3 regions of the Micromonospora sp. NPDC049175 genome follow, and region 3 is predicted to be linked to each of the others. Evidence: predicted binding sites of a transcription regulator. Region 3 holds the regulator's gene; each other region holds the start of a gene.
The links. The regulator HrcA, encoded in region 3, represses chaperone genes, less so after heat shock. The targets are predictions, from matches to a motif close to GGTTNGCACNCTCNNNNNGAGNGTGCNAACC.

Region 1 (4,106 bases), on a different contig from region 3:
TTGAACAGGGTGGCGTTGTTGTCGGTGGGGGAGCCGTTGAGGTACGCCACGACCGGGTTCTTGGCGTTCTTCTCGGTCAGGCACTTCGCCAGACCCTCGCCCTGGAGCTTGCCGACGGTCTCGTTGTCGAAGCTGACGTAGTACTGGGCGGAGCCGCCGAGGGTGAGCCGGTCGTAGTCGATGGTGGCGACGCCCTGCGACTTGGCCTTGTCGAGCACGGCCTTGCCGGTGCCGGAGTCCAGGTTGACGATCATCAGGGCGGTGACGCCGCTGGTGATCATCTGGTCGGCGATGGTCTGGAAGGCGGCCTTGTCGTTCTGGGCGTTCTGGATGTCGTACTTGACGTTGGCGGCCTTGAACGCCTCCTCCAGGAAGCGGCGGTCCGCCGTCTCCCAGCGGGGGGAGGACTTGCTGTCCGGAAGGATCACGCCGATCTTGGGAGTCTTTTTGGAGTCGGCCGAGCCGGTGCCGGAGTCGTCGCTACAGGCGGTCAGCCCGCCGGTCGTCAGCAGGCCCACGGCGGCGATGGTGAGGATCCCCTTACGCATGTGCAGGGTCCTTTCGTGGTGGGGGAGGTGTTGTTTTGTTGTGTCCGGCAACGTATTTCGCGTCACACCGGCTCCACAAGACCGCGCAGGTGCCTAGTTTGTTGGGGGCGATAACAATTCAGCAACGCGACTGTTACTCCGTGGGTATCCCACCGGGGCGTCGACGTAACGACTGTCGTCAGCGGGCCTGGAGCGGCGCGGTGCGGGCGTCCGTCAACGCCACCAGATCCGCCGCGGCCAACTCGAGTTGCAGGCCGCGTCGACCAGCCGAGACATAGATCGTCGGGAATTCCGACGCGGAGTCGTCGAGCACCGTGGGCAACGTCTTCCGCTGCCCGAGCGGGCTGATCCCCCCGCGTACGTAGCCGGTGGCCCGCTCGGCGACCGCCCGGTCGGCAAGCGCCGCCCGCTTCCCACCGACCGCCGCCGCGAGCGCCTTGAGATCCAGCTCGCCGGTGACCGGGACGACCGCCACGGTGAGCGCGCCGTCGACAGCGGTCACCAACGACTTGAAGACGCGCTCCGGTGCCACGCCCAGCGCCACCGCCACCAGCGCGCCGTAGTTCGGGGCGTCCGGCGACACCCGATAGGGATGCGTGCGATGCGCGACCCCGCGCTTGACCAACAGTGCCGTCGCCGGTGTGCCCTGTCCTGCCACACCGGCGACGCTAGTCGACCGGCCGACCGATCAGCACGGTCGGTGCGCCCGCGACCCGGGTGAGCACCAGGCTCGCCGCCGCGTCGCCGGAAAGCCGCAGGTCCCGTCGGAGCTGCTCCGGGGTGAGCGCCGAACCCCGCTTGAGGATCTCCACCCGGCCCACCCGGCGCTCGCGCAGCAACGCCCGCAGGCGCTTGAGCGAGAACGGCAGCACGTCCGTGACCTCCAGGCAGCGCGCGTACGGGGTGCGGGTCGGCAGGTCCGCGTAGAGGTAGGCGATGCTCGGGTCGCCGAGGGTGGCGTCCAGTTCGGCGGCCAACTCGGCGACGAGGTGCGCGCGGATGACCGCCGGGTCCGGGTCGTACAGGTAACGCCGGGGCGGCCCGACCGGGGCCTCGTCGGCACCCGAGCCGGTGAGCTGGTGGCGCTGGGTCTCCGCGCGGTAGAGCGTGGCGCGGCGGGGCACCTCCGCCAGCTCACCGCACCAGAGCGCGGCCTCCACCAGGTCGCCGTCCACGCCTACCCACTCCGCCTCCGCGCCGGCCGGAATGAGCGCGTGGTCCAGGCCCGGGGCCACCTTCACCACCGTGCGCGGCACCCGCTCGGCCAGCCCGGTGACGAAGTCCCACGGCGGCGAGTAGGCGCGCGGGTCGAAGATCCGTCGTCCGGTGCCGGTCGTGCGGCGGGCCGGATCGCAGAAGACCCCGTCGACGCGGGAGACGTCGAACGCGGTGGCATCGCCGCACTCGACGGTGAACAACTCGGCCAGCCCGGCCGCCGCGGCGTTGGCGGCAGCCATCGCGGCGGTCACCGGGTCGGCCTCCACCCCGTACACCCGGATGCCGGCGCGGGCGGCGGCCAGCGCGTCCGCGCCGAGGCCGCAGCCCAGGTCGGCCAGGGTGCGGACGCCGGCCGCGGACAGCCGGGCGGCCCGACGATCGGCGACCACCCGGCGGGTGGCCTGCTCCAGCCCGGGGCGGGTGAGGAACATCCCGGCGGCGGCCGGGCCGAACTTGCCGACCGCGCGGTGCCGCAGCTCGGCCTGGGTGAGCGCCGCCGCGGCCAACGTCGGTGGCACCCCGGCCGCGCGCAGCGCCGACGCCGCGGCCAGCGGATCACCGCCGGCCAGCCCGGCCGCCGCCGTGAGCGCGGCCGACCCCTCGGGGGTACGCAGCGCCGCCAGCTGATCGAGATCCACCCGGTCATTGTCCGGGTGGACCCGGAAATCCGGGCTGGCGGGGCGCGACTCGCTGGCACTCTCCTTGACGGAGTGCTAGCCACGGAATAACCTGCGATTAGCACTCTCACCCTGAGGGTGCCAGCTTCCGGGTCTCGCGACCCGGGTGCGCACGCCAGGCGGACCGGCACCCGCGACGACGGTCCCGCCCGGTGGCATGAGGCAGATTGACGCTGGTTGGCCCCGCCGGCCAGCAACGAAACCAGTACCCCAGGAGGGTATGCCCGTGACTACCGCGACCAAGGTTGCGATCAAGCCGCTCGAGGACCGCATCGTGGTCCAGGCGAACGAGGCTGAGACCACCACGGCGTCGGGCATCGTGATCCCCGACACCGCCAAGGAGAAGCCGCAGGAGGGCACTGTCCTCGCTGTGGGCCCGGGGCGCGTCGACGACAACGGCAACCGGGTTCCGGTTGACGTGCAGGTCGGCGACACCGTCCTTTACTCGAAGTACGGCGGCACCGAGGTCAAGTACGCCGGCGAGGAGTACCTGGTGCTCTCCGCCCGCGACGTCCTCGCGGTCATCGAGAAGTAAGCAACCGATCAGTGCCACTGCCCCGGTCCGGCTCGCCGGGCCGGGGCAATGGCGCTTCGAAGGGACATTAATGGCGAAGATCCTGAGCTTCTCGGACGACGCCCGGCACCTGCTGGAGCACGGTGTCAACGCCCTCGCGGACGTGGTCAAGGTCACCCTCGGCCCGCGCGGGCGCAACGTCGTCCTGGACAAGAAATTCGGTGCGCCGACGATCACCAACGATGGTGTGACCATCGCCAAGGAGATCGAGCTCACCAACCCGTACGAGAACCTTGGCGCGCAGCTGGTCAAGGAGGTGGCGACCAAGACCAACGACGTCGCCGGCGACGGGACCACCACCGCGACCGTGCTGGCCCAGGCGATGGTTCGCGAGGGCCTGCGCAACGTGACCGCCGGGACCAACCCGGCCGGCCTCAAGCGGGGCATCGACGCGGCGGCCACCAAGGTTTCCGAGGCGCTGCTCGGCAAGGCAGCCGAGGTCACCAGCAAGGAGTCGATCGCGAACGTGGCGACGATCTCCGCGCAGGACGCCACGATCGGCGACCTGATCGCCGAGGCGATGGAGCGGGTCGGCCGCGACGGTGTCATCACCGTCGAGGAAGGCTCCATGCTCACCACCGAGCTGGACGTGACCGAGGGTCTCCAGTTCGACAAGGGCTTCATCTCGCCGAACTTCGTCACCGACCTGGAGAGCCAGGAGTCCGTCCTCGAGGACGCGTACATCCTGGTCACCACCCAGAAGATCTCGGCGATCGAGGAGCTGCTGCCGCTGCTGGAGAAGGTCCTGCAGAACAGCAAGCCCCTGCTGATCATCGCTGAGGACGTGGACGGCCAGGCGCTCTCCACCCTGGTGGTCAACTCGCTGCGCAAGACCCTCAAGGTCTGCGCGGTCAAGGCCCCGGGCTTCGGTGACCGGCGCAAGGCGATGCTCCAGGACATCGCGATCTCCACGGGCGCCGAGCTGGTCGCCCCGGAGCTGGGCTACAAGATCGACCAGGTCGGCCTGGAGGTGCTCGGCACCGCTCGGCGCGTCGTGGTCGACAAGGAGAACACCACGATCGTCGACGGCGGCGGCCAGAAGGCCGACCTCGCCGACCGGGTTTCCCAGATCCGCAAGGAGATCGAGGC
Region 2 (4,106 bases), on a different contig from region 3:
GGCCGACCAGCGGGCGGCGGGGCTGACCCGGGCGGAGATCGGCTGGGTGGGGCCGGTGCCGTTCTACTCCGGCAGCGCGGGTGCCCGGATCGAGCGGGTCTTCTTCCTCTACCGGCGGGCCCTGCCGCCGGCGTAACCGGGGCAAAAAGTGTATTGAGTCATTCGCCCGCGTCGGCCATCGACGCCCCCTACCGTTTTGGTAGAGGAGGCAGCCATGACCACGGATGACGACCAGACCGAGGACGGCCCGCCGATCACCTGGAAACCGATCGGCGAACTCCCCGGCCAACTGCCGTTCGACCGGCTCGACTACGGCGACGCCGAGCAACTGGCCGAGATGACCACCGACGACGAGTCGGCGGTCGTCGAGGAGCCACGGGAGATGGTGGACGCGCCGATCCAACTGCTTCCGCCGTACAGCCGGGCGCAGAAGCGGCGCAACCAGCGCCCACTGCCGACCTGACGACGAACGGGGCGGACCGCGTCAGCGGCCCGCCCCGTTCGGTGTCGGAACTGGACTCAGAAGTCCATGTCCCCGCCACCCGGGCCAGCCGGGGCAGCCGGGGTCTTCTCCGGCTTGTCCGCGACAACGGCCTCGGTGGTGAGGAAGAGCGCCGCGATGGAAGCGGCGTTCTGCAGCGCCGAGCGCGTCACCTTGGCCGGGTCGATGATGCCCGCGGCCAGCAGGTCGACGTACTCGCCGTTGGCGGCGTTGAGGCCGTGACCCGCTTCGAGGTTACGAACCTTCTCCACCACGACGCCGCCCTCGAGGCCGGCGTTGACGGCGATCTGCCGCAGCGGGGCGTCCAGCGCCACCTTGACGATGTTCGCACCGGTGGCCTCGTCGCCGACCAGGTCGAGCTTGTCGAAGGCGGTCTTGCCGGCCTGCACCAGCGCGACGCCACCACCCGGGACGATGCCCTCCTCGACGGCGGCCTTCGCGTTGCGAACGGCGTCCTCGATGCGGTGCTTGCGCTCCTTGAGCTCGACCTCGGTGGCCGCGCCGACCTTGATGACCGCAACGCCGCCGGCCAGCTTGGCCAGCCGCTCCTGCAGCTTCTCCCGGTCGTAGTCGGAGTCGCTCTTGTCGATCTCGGCCCGGATCTGGTTGACCCGGCCCTGGATCTGCTCGGCGTCACCGGCACCGTCGACGATCGTGGTCTCGTCCTTGGTCACCACGACCTTGCGGGCGCGGCCCAGCATGTCGAGGCTGGCGGCGTCGAGCTTGAGGCCGACCTCTTCGCTGATGACCTGGCCACCGGCGAGGATGGCGATGTCGGTCAGCATGGCCTTGCGGCGGTCACCGAAGCCCGGCGCCTTGACGGCGACCGACTTGAAGGTGCCACGGACCTTGTTGACCACCAGGGTGGCGAGGGCCTCGCCCTCCAGGTCCTCGGCGATGATCAGCAGCGGCTTGCCCGACTGCATGACCTTCTCCAGGATCGGGAGCAGGTCCTTCACCGACGAGATCTTGCTGTTGGCGATCAGGATGTACGGGTCGTCGAAGACGGCCTCCATACGCTCCGGGTCGGTCATGAAGTAGGCCGAGATGTAGCCCTTGTCGAAGCGCATACCCTCGGTGAGCTCCAGCTCCAGCCCGAAGGTGTTGCTCTCCTCGACGGTGATGACGCCTTCCTTGCCGACCTTGTCCATCGCCTCGGCGATGATCTCGCCGACGGTGCTGTCGCCAGCGGAGATGGAGGCGGTGGAGGCGATCTGCTCCTTGGTCTCGACGTCCTTGGCGAGCTTGGACAGCTCCTCCGAGACGCTCGCGACCGCGGCCTCGATGCCCCGCTTCAGGGCCATCGGGTTGGCGCCGGCGGCCACGTTACGCAGGCCCTCGCGAACCAGGGCCTGGGCCAGGACGGTCGCCGTCGTCGTGCCGTCACCGGCAACGTCGTCGGTCTTCTTGGCGACCTCCTTGACCAGCTCAGCGCCGATCTTCTCGTACGGGTCCTCGAGCTCGATCTCCTTGGCGATGCTCACACCATCGTTGGTGATGGTGGGGGCACCCCACTTCTTCTCGAGCACGACGTTGCGGCCCTTGGGGCCGAGGGTCACCTTTACGGCGTCGGCGAGCTGGTTCATGCCCCGCTCGAGGCCGCGGCGCGCCTCTTCGTCGAACGCGATCATCTTGGCCATACGGCGTTGTCCTCCTGGACACTCACGGGCCACCCGAGATGTGTGCCCCGGATGGGCCGCCTGGTGTACGCACCTTGGGACGTCGCCACCTGGCGACGACGACGTCCTTCGGCCGGGCCGGATAGCCCGCGACGACCGGCCATGTGTCGCCCCGGCGTCTCCACGCCGGTGCAACCTGGCCCCACCGTCCCGACCATTGGCACTCACGGTATGCGAGTGCCAATGACTTGTTTAGCACTCTCCCCTGCCGAGTGCAAGCACGATGGGGCCGCTCAGCCGAGTTCCGCGGCCAGTCCAGCGGTGTTCACCGGCGCCTCATGGGCTCGCTGCTCGGCGTACGTCACCAGCAGACCGATCATCTGGGCAAGGTGGGCGGGCAGCGCCAGCACGGCGGTGACCCCGATCACCGCCACCACCCCGGCGGCCGTACCCGGCGACCTGAGGGGATCGGTGCCGAACAGGGGGGTGCCCGCCCCCTCCAGGGCACCGGTGATCACGTTGACGACGATGACCGCCAGGGCCACCAGAGCCACCCGACCGAGCAGGAGGCCGAGTCGGTCGTGGAACATCCGGAACGACCGGCCGATGGGGTCGCGGCGTTCGAAGAGATAGACCGGGCCGGCCATGCTCAGCGCGAACGTCAGATAGATACCCGGCAGCACGCAGCAACAGAAACCGACGCCGGCGATCAAGCTGATCAACAGGGTCCAACCCCAGAGCCCGAGTGCCCGACGGACGCCGTACCGCAGCGCCGATTCCAGGTTGCCCGGCTGACCGGACGCCTGCTGCGTGATCACCCAACTGCCGGCGGCCCACCCGATGGCCTGCACCAGCCCGAGCAACAGGCTGCCGCCGATCCCCACCGCGAGGAGACCCGCCAGATCGACGCCGAAGGTGTCCGGCAGCACGGGATTCGGGTCCGCCCCGACCTGGGCTTCCCATCTCGAGGTCGGGTCGAGGCCCAGGGCGATCACCGCGAGCACGGCCGCCGGCAACACCTGGGTGAGCAGCATGATGGGCACCAACTGCCGCCAACTGCGGCGCAACGCTCCCAGACACCTGTTGAACCAGCCGGCCAGGCCGGCGCCGCGGGGAGTGACCAGGGGATCGTTCGGGTCGAATCCGTAATCCGGCGGGTACCAGCCAACCGGCGACCCCGGATACCAGGGCACTGCACCGTAGGGACCCGAGCCGGGCGGGTAGCCGCCGGTGGGCGGGAACGTCCAACCCGGCGGCGGCGCACCCCAGGCGCCCTGCGCCGGATCCCAGCCGGGCGGCGGGCCAACCGGAGGTACGCCCGGCCGCAGCTCGGATGGCGTCTCCGGAGTCACGCCGGAACTGCCGTAGGGCACGGTCGGATCGGACGGCACGGTCGGATCGGACGGCACAGTCGGATCGGACGGCACAGTCGGCACGGTCGGATCGGACGGACCCGGCTCCCCCGGCCCGGAGGGTGGGGTGGGCGGGGGCCACTGGTCAGTCATGAACGCTCCTCAGCATTGGCTGGAACGGCCACGATCTTCCCGGTTGTGCGCCCGTGTCGCAGCCCCGACGCGCGGAGCCGATCAAGGAGGAAAGCTCAGGCGATGACGCGTACGTGCTCGGCCTGCGGGCCCTTCTGACCCTGGGCGATCTCGAACTCCACCCGCTGACCGTCGTCCAGCGCCTTGTAGCCGTCCATCTCGATCGCGGAGAAGTGAACGAACACGTCCTGACCGCCGTCGACGGCAATGAATCCATAGCCCTTTTCGGCGTTGAACCACTTCACGGAGCCCTGTGCCACGGTGCACTTCCCTCACTATGCGCGGCGTTGCCTGACCTGGCGCACGGCATGGCCGGACGCCCACCGGCCACCACCCTCAGCGATCGATGGCGACCATTGAAAAAGGTGACCGAAATCGCACGCTACACGAGGAGTGACAGCCGCGCACGGCCGCAAATCGGGCATATTCCGGGGCGATCGG
Region 3 (4,106 bases):
CGGAGGAGGTCACTTGATGAAGTTGACCGAGAGCGGGTAGCGGTAGAGCTGGCCCTCGTTGGCCTTGATGCCGGCGATGATGCCGAACACGGCACCGAGGATGAGGGCTGCCGCGACCCCGAGGAAGCCGATCAGGATGCAGGACAGCACCCAGCCGACCAGGCCGACGATCGACCAGAGGAGCTGGAAGTTGAGCGCCGCCACGGCGTGCGACCGCACCGTCGGGGACTGGTTGCCGCGGGCGAGCAGCGCCACCAGCGGGCCGATCCAGCCCAGCACACCGCCGCTGAGGATCATGCCGGCGGCACCGCCGAAGTGCGCGACGAGCGCCCAGGTCTTGTCCTCGTTGCTGGCGAAGCCGCCGCCGGGGCCGCCGTAGGCGCCGCCGGTCGGATATCCGCCAGCCGGGTTGCCACCGGGCGGGTAGCCGCCGGGCGGCGGATAGCCACCCGCCGGGGGGTAGCCGCCCGACGGCGGTTGGTCACCGGTGGGCGGCGGATAGCCACCGGCCGGGGGATAGCCGCCCGGGCCAGGCGCCCCGGACAGTGGTGCGGTGGGTGGCTCGGCCGACGGGTACGAGCTGGGAGAGGTCGGCTCCGGCGGGTAGTTGCCGGGGTCACCCGCGCCGGGAGGGCGAGGAGGTTCAGTCATGAGTGTCACGGTAGGGGTCCGTGGCAACGCCGCACCAGTGGGCGACCGTTGATCATCGCGCCGGCGGGCACGCCGACGTAGACTGGCACTCGTTACAGTCGAGTGCCAGGGCGGCCCGGCCGGGCTTACGGCACCGGCGGCCGACGTGCGACAGGAGGTGCGGAGGATGGGTCTCGACGACCGAAAACTCGCCGTGCTCCGCGCGATCGTCGAGGACTACGTCTCCACCCAGGAGCCGGTCGGCAGCAAGGCGCTTGTCGAGCGGCACCAGCTCGGGGTCTCCCCGGCCACGGTCCGCAACGACATGGCCGTGCTGGAGGAGGAGGGCTACATCCGGCAGCCGCACACGAGTGCCGGCCGGGTGCCCACCGACCGCGGCTACCGGCTCTTCGTCGACAGGTTGTCCCGGGTCAAGCCCCTCAGCCCGGCCGAACGTCGGGCCATCGAGCGCTTCCTGGTCGGCGCGGTCGACCTCGACGACGTGGTGCACCGCACGGTGCGACTGCTCGCCCAGCTCACCCGGCAGGTGGCCGTCGTGCAGTACCCGAGCCTGGCCCGCTCCTCGGTTCGGCACCTGGAGCTGGTGCCGATCTCCACCACCCGGCTGATGCTCGTCATGATCGCCGACACCGGGCGCGTGGAGCAGCGGCTGGTGGAGCTGCCCGGTCCGGTGCCCGCCGACAACGTCACCGACCTGCGCCGGCTGGTGAACGAGAAGCTCGCCGGCGCGCGGCTGTCCGACACGCCACCGTTGGTGCAGGCGCTCGTCGAGGAGGTGCCGTCCGAGCTGCGTCCGGCGATGACCACGCTCTCCACGGTGCTGCTGGAGACGCTTGTCGAGCGGCACGAGGAACGCATCGCGCTGGCCGGCACCGCGAACCTCACCCGGGGCGGCCTGCTCGACTTCCAGGGTTCGCTACGGCCGATCCTGGAGGCGCTGGAGGAGGAGGTCGTGCTCCTCAAGCTCATCGGTGAGACCGAGCCGAGCACGACCCGGGTGCTGATCGGCGACGAGAACGAGTTCGACAACCTGCGGGCCGCCTCGGTGGTCAGCACCGGGTACGGCCCGGGCGCCACGATCGTCGGCGGCCTGGGGGTGCTGGGGCCCACCCGGATGGACTACCCCGGCAATATCGCCACGGTGCGCGCCGTGGCACGCTACGTGGGCGAGTTGCTGGCCCAGAACTGACCAGTCAGGGCCGACGGCCGGCTGTTTGCCGCCGGATCGGCGCAACGCGAGACGAACATGAGGACACGGAACGCAGTGGCCAGGGACTACTACGGCATCCTCGGTGTGAGCCGGGAAGCCTCCGATGACGAGATCAAGCGCGCCTACCGCAAGCTGGCGCGCCAGTTCCACCCGGACGTCAACCCGGACCCGGAGGCTCAGGAGAAGTTCAAGGACATCAATGCCGCGTACGAGGTCCTCTCGGACGACCGCAAGCGGCAGATCGTCGACCTGGGTGGCGACCCGCTCGCCCCGGGCGGCGGTGGCGCCGGCGGCCCGGGTGGCCCCGGTGGCGCCGGCCCGTTCGTCGGTTTCCAGGACATCATGGACGCGTTCTTCGGCGGCGCGGCCGGTGGGGCGCGCGGCCCCCGTCCACGGACCCGGCCGGGCGCCGACGCGATCCTGCGGCTCGAACTCGACCTGCACGAGACCGCCTTCGGCGTCGAGGCCCCGATCACCGTCGACACCGCGGTGCTCTGCACCACCTGCTCCGGCGCCGGCACGGCCGCCGGCACCCACCTGGCGACCTGCGAGGCGTGTGCTGGTCGCGGCGAGGTGCAGTCGGTGCAGCGCACCTTCCTCGGCCAGGTGGTCTCCGCCCGGCCGTGCACCGTGTGCCAGGGCTACGGCACGACGATCCCGCACCCCTGCCCCACCTGCGCCGGCGACGGCCGGGTACGCACCCGCCGCTCGCTGACCGTCAAGATCCCGGCCGGCGTCGAGGACGGCATGCGGATCCGGCTGGCCCAGCAGGGCGAGGTCGGCCCGGGTGGCGGCACCGCCGGTGACCTCTACGTGGAAATCCACGAGCGGCCGCACGACGTCTACTCCCGCAAGGGCGACGACCTGCACTGCCGGGTCACCGTGCCGATGACCGCGGCGGCGCTGGGCACCCGACTCACCATCAAGACCCTGGACAGCGAGGAGACGGTCGACGTCAAGGCCGGCACCCAACCGGCCAGCACGCTGCGACTGCGCGCCCGGGGCGTGCCACACCTGCGCGGCACCGGCCGGGGCGACCTCTACGTGCACCTGGACGTGCGGACCCCGACCAAGCTCGACCCCGACCAGGAGAAGATGCTGCGCGACTTCGCCAAGACCCGTGGCGAGGAGGTCGCCGAGTTATCCAAGCAGGGCGGCTTCTTCTCCCGGATGCGCGACGCGTTCAACGGGCACGCCTGAGGTGTCCGCGCCGCTGTTCCTGGTCGAGGCGCTGCCCACCGGTGACGCGTTGACCCTGGACGGTCCGGAGGGGCACCACGCCGCCACCGTGCAGCGGCTGCGCGTCGGCGAGGAGCTGCTGCTCGCCGACGGTCGGGGCGGCACGGCCGCCGCCGTGGTCACCGCCGTCGGCCGGGGCAGCCTGGAGGTCACCATCACCTCCCGGGGGTACGCGGACGCGCCCGTCCCCCGCATCGCCGTGGTGCAGGGCATCGCCAAGGGCGACCGGGGTGAGCTGGCGGTGCAGGCGATGACCGAGGTCGGGGTGGACGAGATCGTGCCCTGGGCGGCGTCCCGTTCGGTCACCCAGTGGCGCGGCGACCGGGGCGTACGCGCCCGGGAGAAGTGGGTGGCCACCGCCCGGGAGGCCGCCAAGCAGGCCCGCCGGCCCTGGCTGCCGGTGGTGGCCGGCGCGCCGGACGAGTCCACCGCCACCGTCGCCCGCCGGATCGCCGGCGCTGCCGCCGCCTTCGTGCTGCACGAGGAGGCCGAGGAACGGCTCAGCACCGCCGAGCTGCCGCCGGGCGGTGAGATCGTCCTGGTCGTCGGCCCGGAGGGCGGCATCGCCGCGGCCGAGCTGACGGCGTTTCGGGAGGCGGGCGGGCGCGTCGTGCGGCTCGGCCCGGCCGTGCTGCGTACCTCGACCGCAGGCGTGGCGGCGCTCAGCGTGCTCGCCACCCGCCTCGGCCGCTGGTGACCCGCTCCCGCGCTCACGCCGGCTGGTTGCGACGGTCAGTGCCGGCCACCCCCAGGAGGGCTATCGAACGGCGGCGATGGCGTGCGCCAGACGCCGACCGCACGCCGGACTCTCGCACGGTGTAACGGTCAAGCGGGCAGCTTGCCGTTGACGTTTGTGGACATCGTGTGCAGGATGCCGGGCAGTTGCTCGAGCATCTTGGCGGGTAGGTCGCGGATCGTCTCCTCCGCAAGGGTGAGCCAAAGCTGCTGGATCTGCCCGACCAGCGCCTCGCCGCTGTCGGTGAGAGCGACGACGGTGGCGCGCTTG

Region 1: a site for HrcA is predicted at 2,500-2,530, ahead of groES (co-chaperone GroES). Genes of this name have one in related genera too.
Region 2: a site for HrcA is predicted at 2,337-2,367, ahead of groL (chaperonin GroEL). Genes of this name have one in related genera too.

Annotation. Positions count from the first base shown of each region.
Region 1 is NZ_JBICSY010000005.1:629,139-633,244, forward strand. Features, by position in the region: gene ACGFH8_RS23265 (sugar ABC transporter substrate-binding protein) at 1-548, opposite strand, end outside; gene ybaK (Cys-tRNA(Pro) deacylase) at 727-1,206, opposite strand; gene ACGFH8_RS23275 (methyltransferase domain-containing protein) at 1,217-2,404, opposite strand; gene groES (co-chaperone GroES) at 2,664-2,978, shown strand; gene groL (chaperonin GroEL) at 3,049-4,106, shown strand, end outside.
Region 2 is NZ_JBICSY010000005.1:285,855-289,960, reverse strand. Features, by position in the region: gene ACGFH8_RS21575 (GNAT family N-acetyltransferase) at 1-136, shown strand, start outside; gene ACGFH8_RS21570 (hypothetical protein) at 215-463, shown strand; gene groL (chaperonin GroEL) at 520-2,142, opposite strand; gene ACGFH8_RS21560 (hypothetical protein) at 2,415-3,626, opposite strand; gene ACGFH8_RS21555 (cold-shock protein) at 3,722-3,925, opposite strand.
Region 3 is NZ_JBICSY010000015.1:37,540-41,645, reverse strand. Features, by position in the region: gene ACGFH8_RS34005 (DUF4870 domain-containing protein) at 10-651, opposite strand; gene hrcA (heat-inducible transcriptional repressor HrcA) at 818-1,840, shown strand; gene dnaJ (molecular chaperone DnaJ) at 1,916-3,061, shown strand; gene ACGFH8_RS33990 (16S rRNA (uracil(1498)-N(3))-methyltransferase) at 3,063-3,797, shown strand; gene ACGFH8_RS33985 (MarR family winged helix-turn-helix transcriptional regulator) at 3,926-4,106, opposite strand, start outside.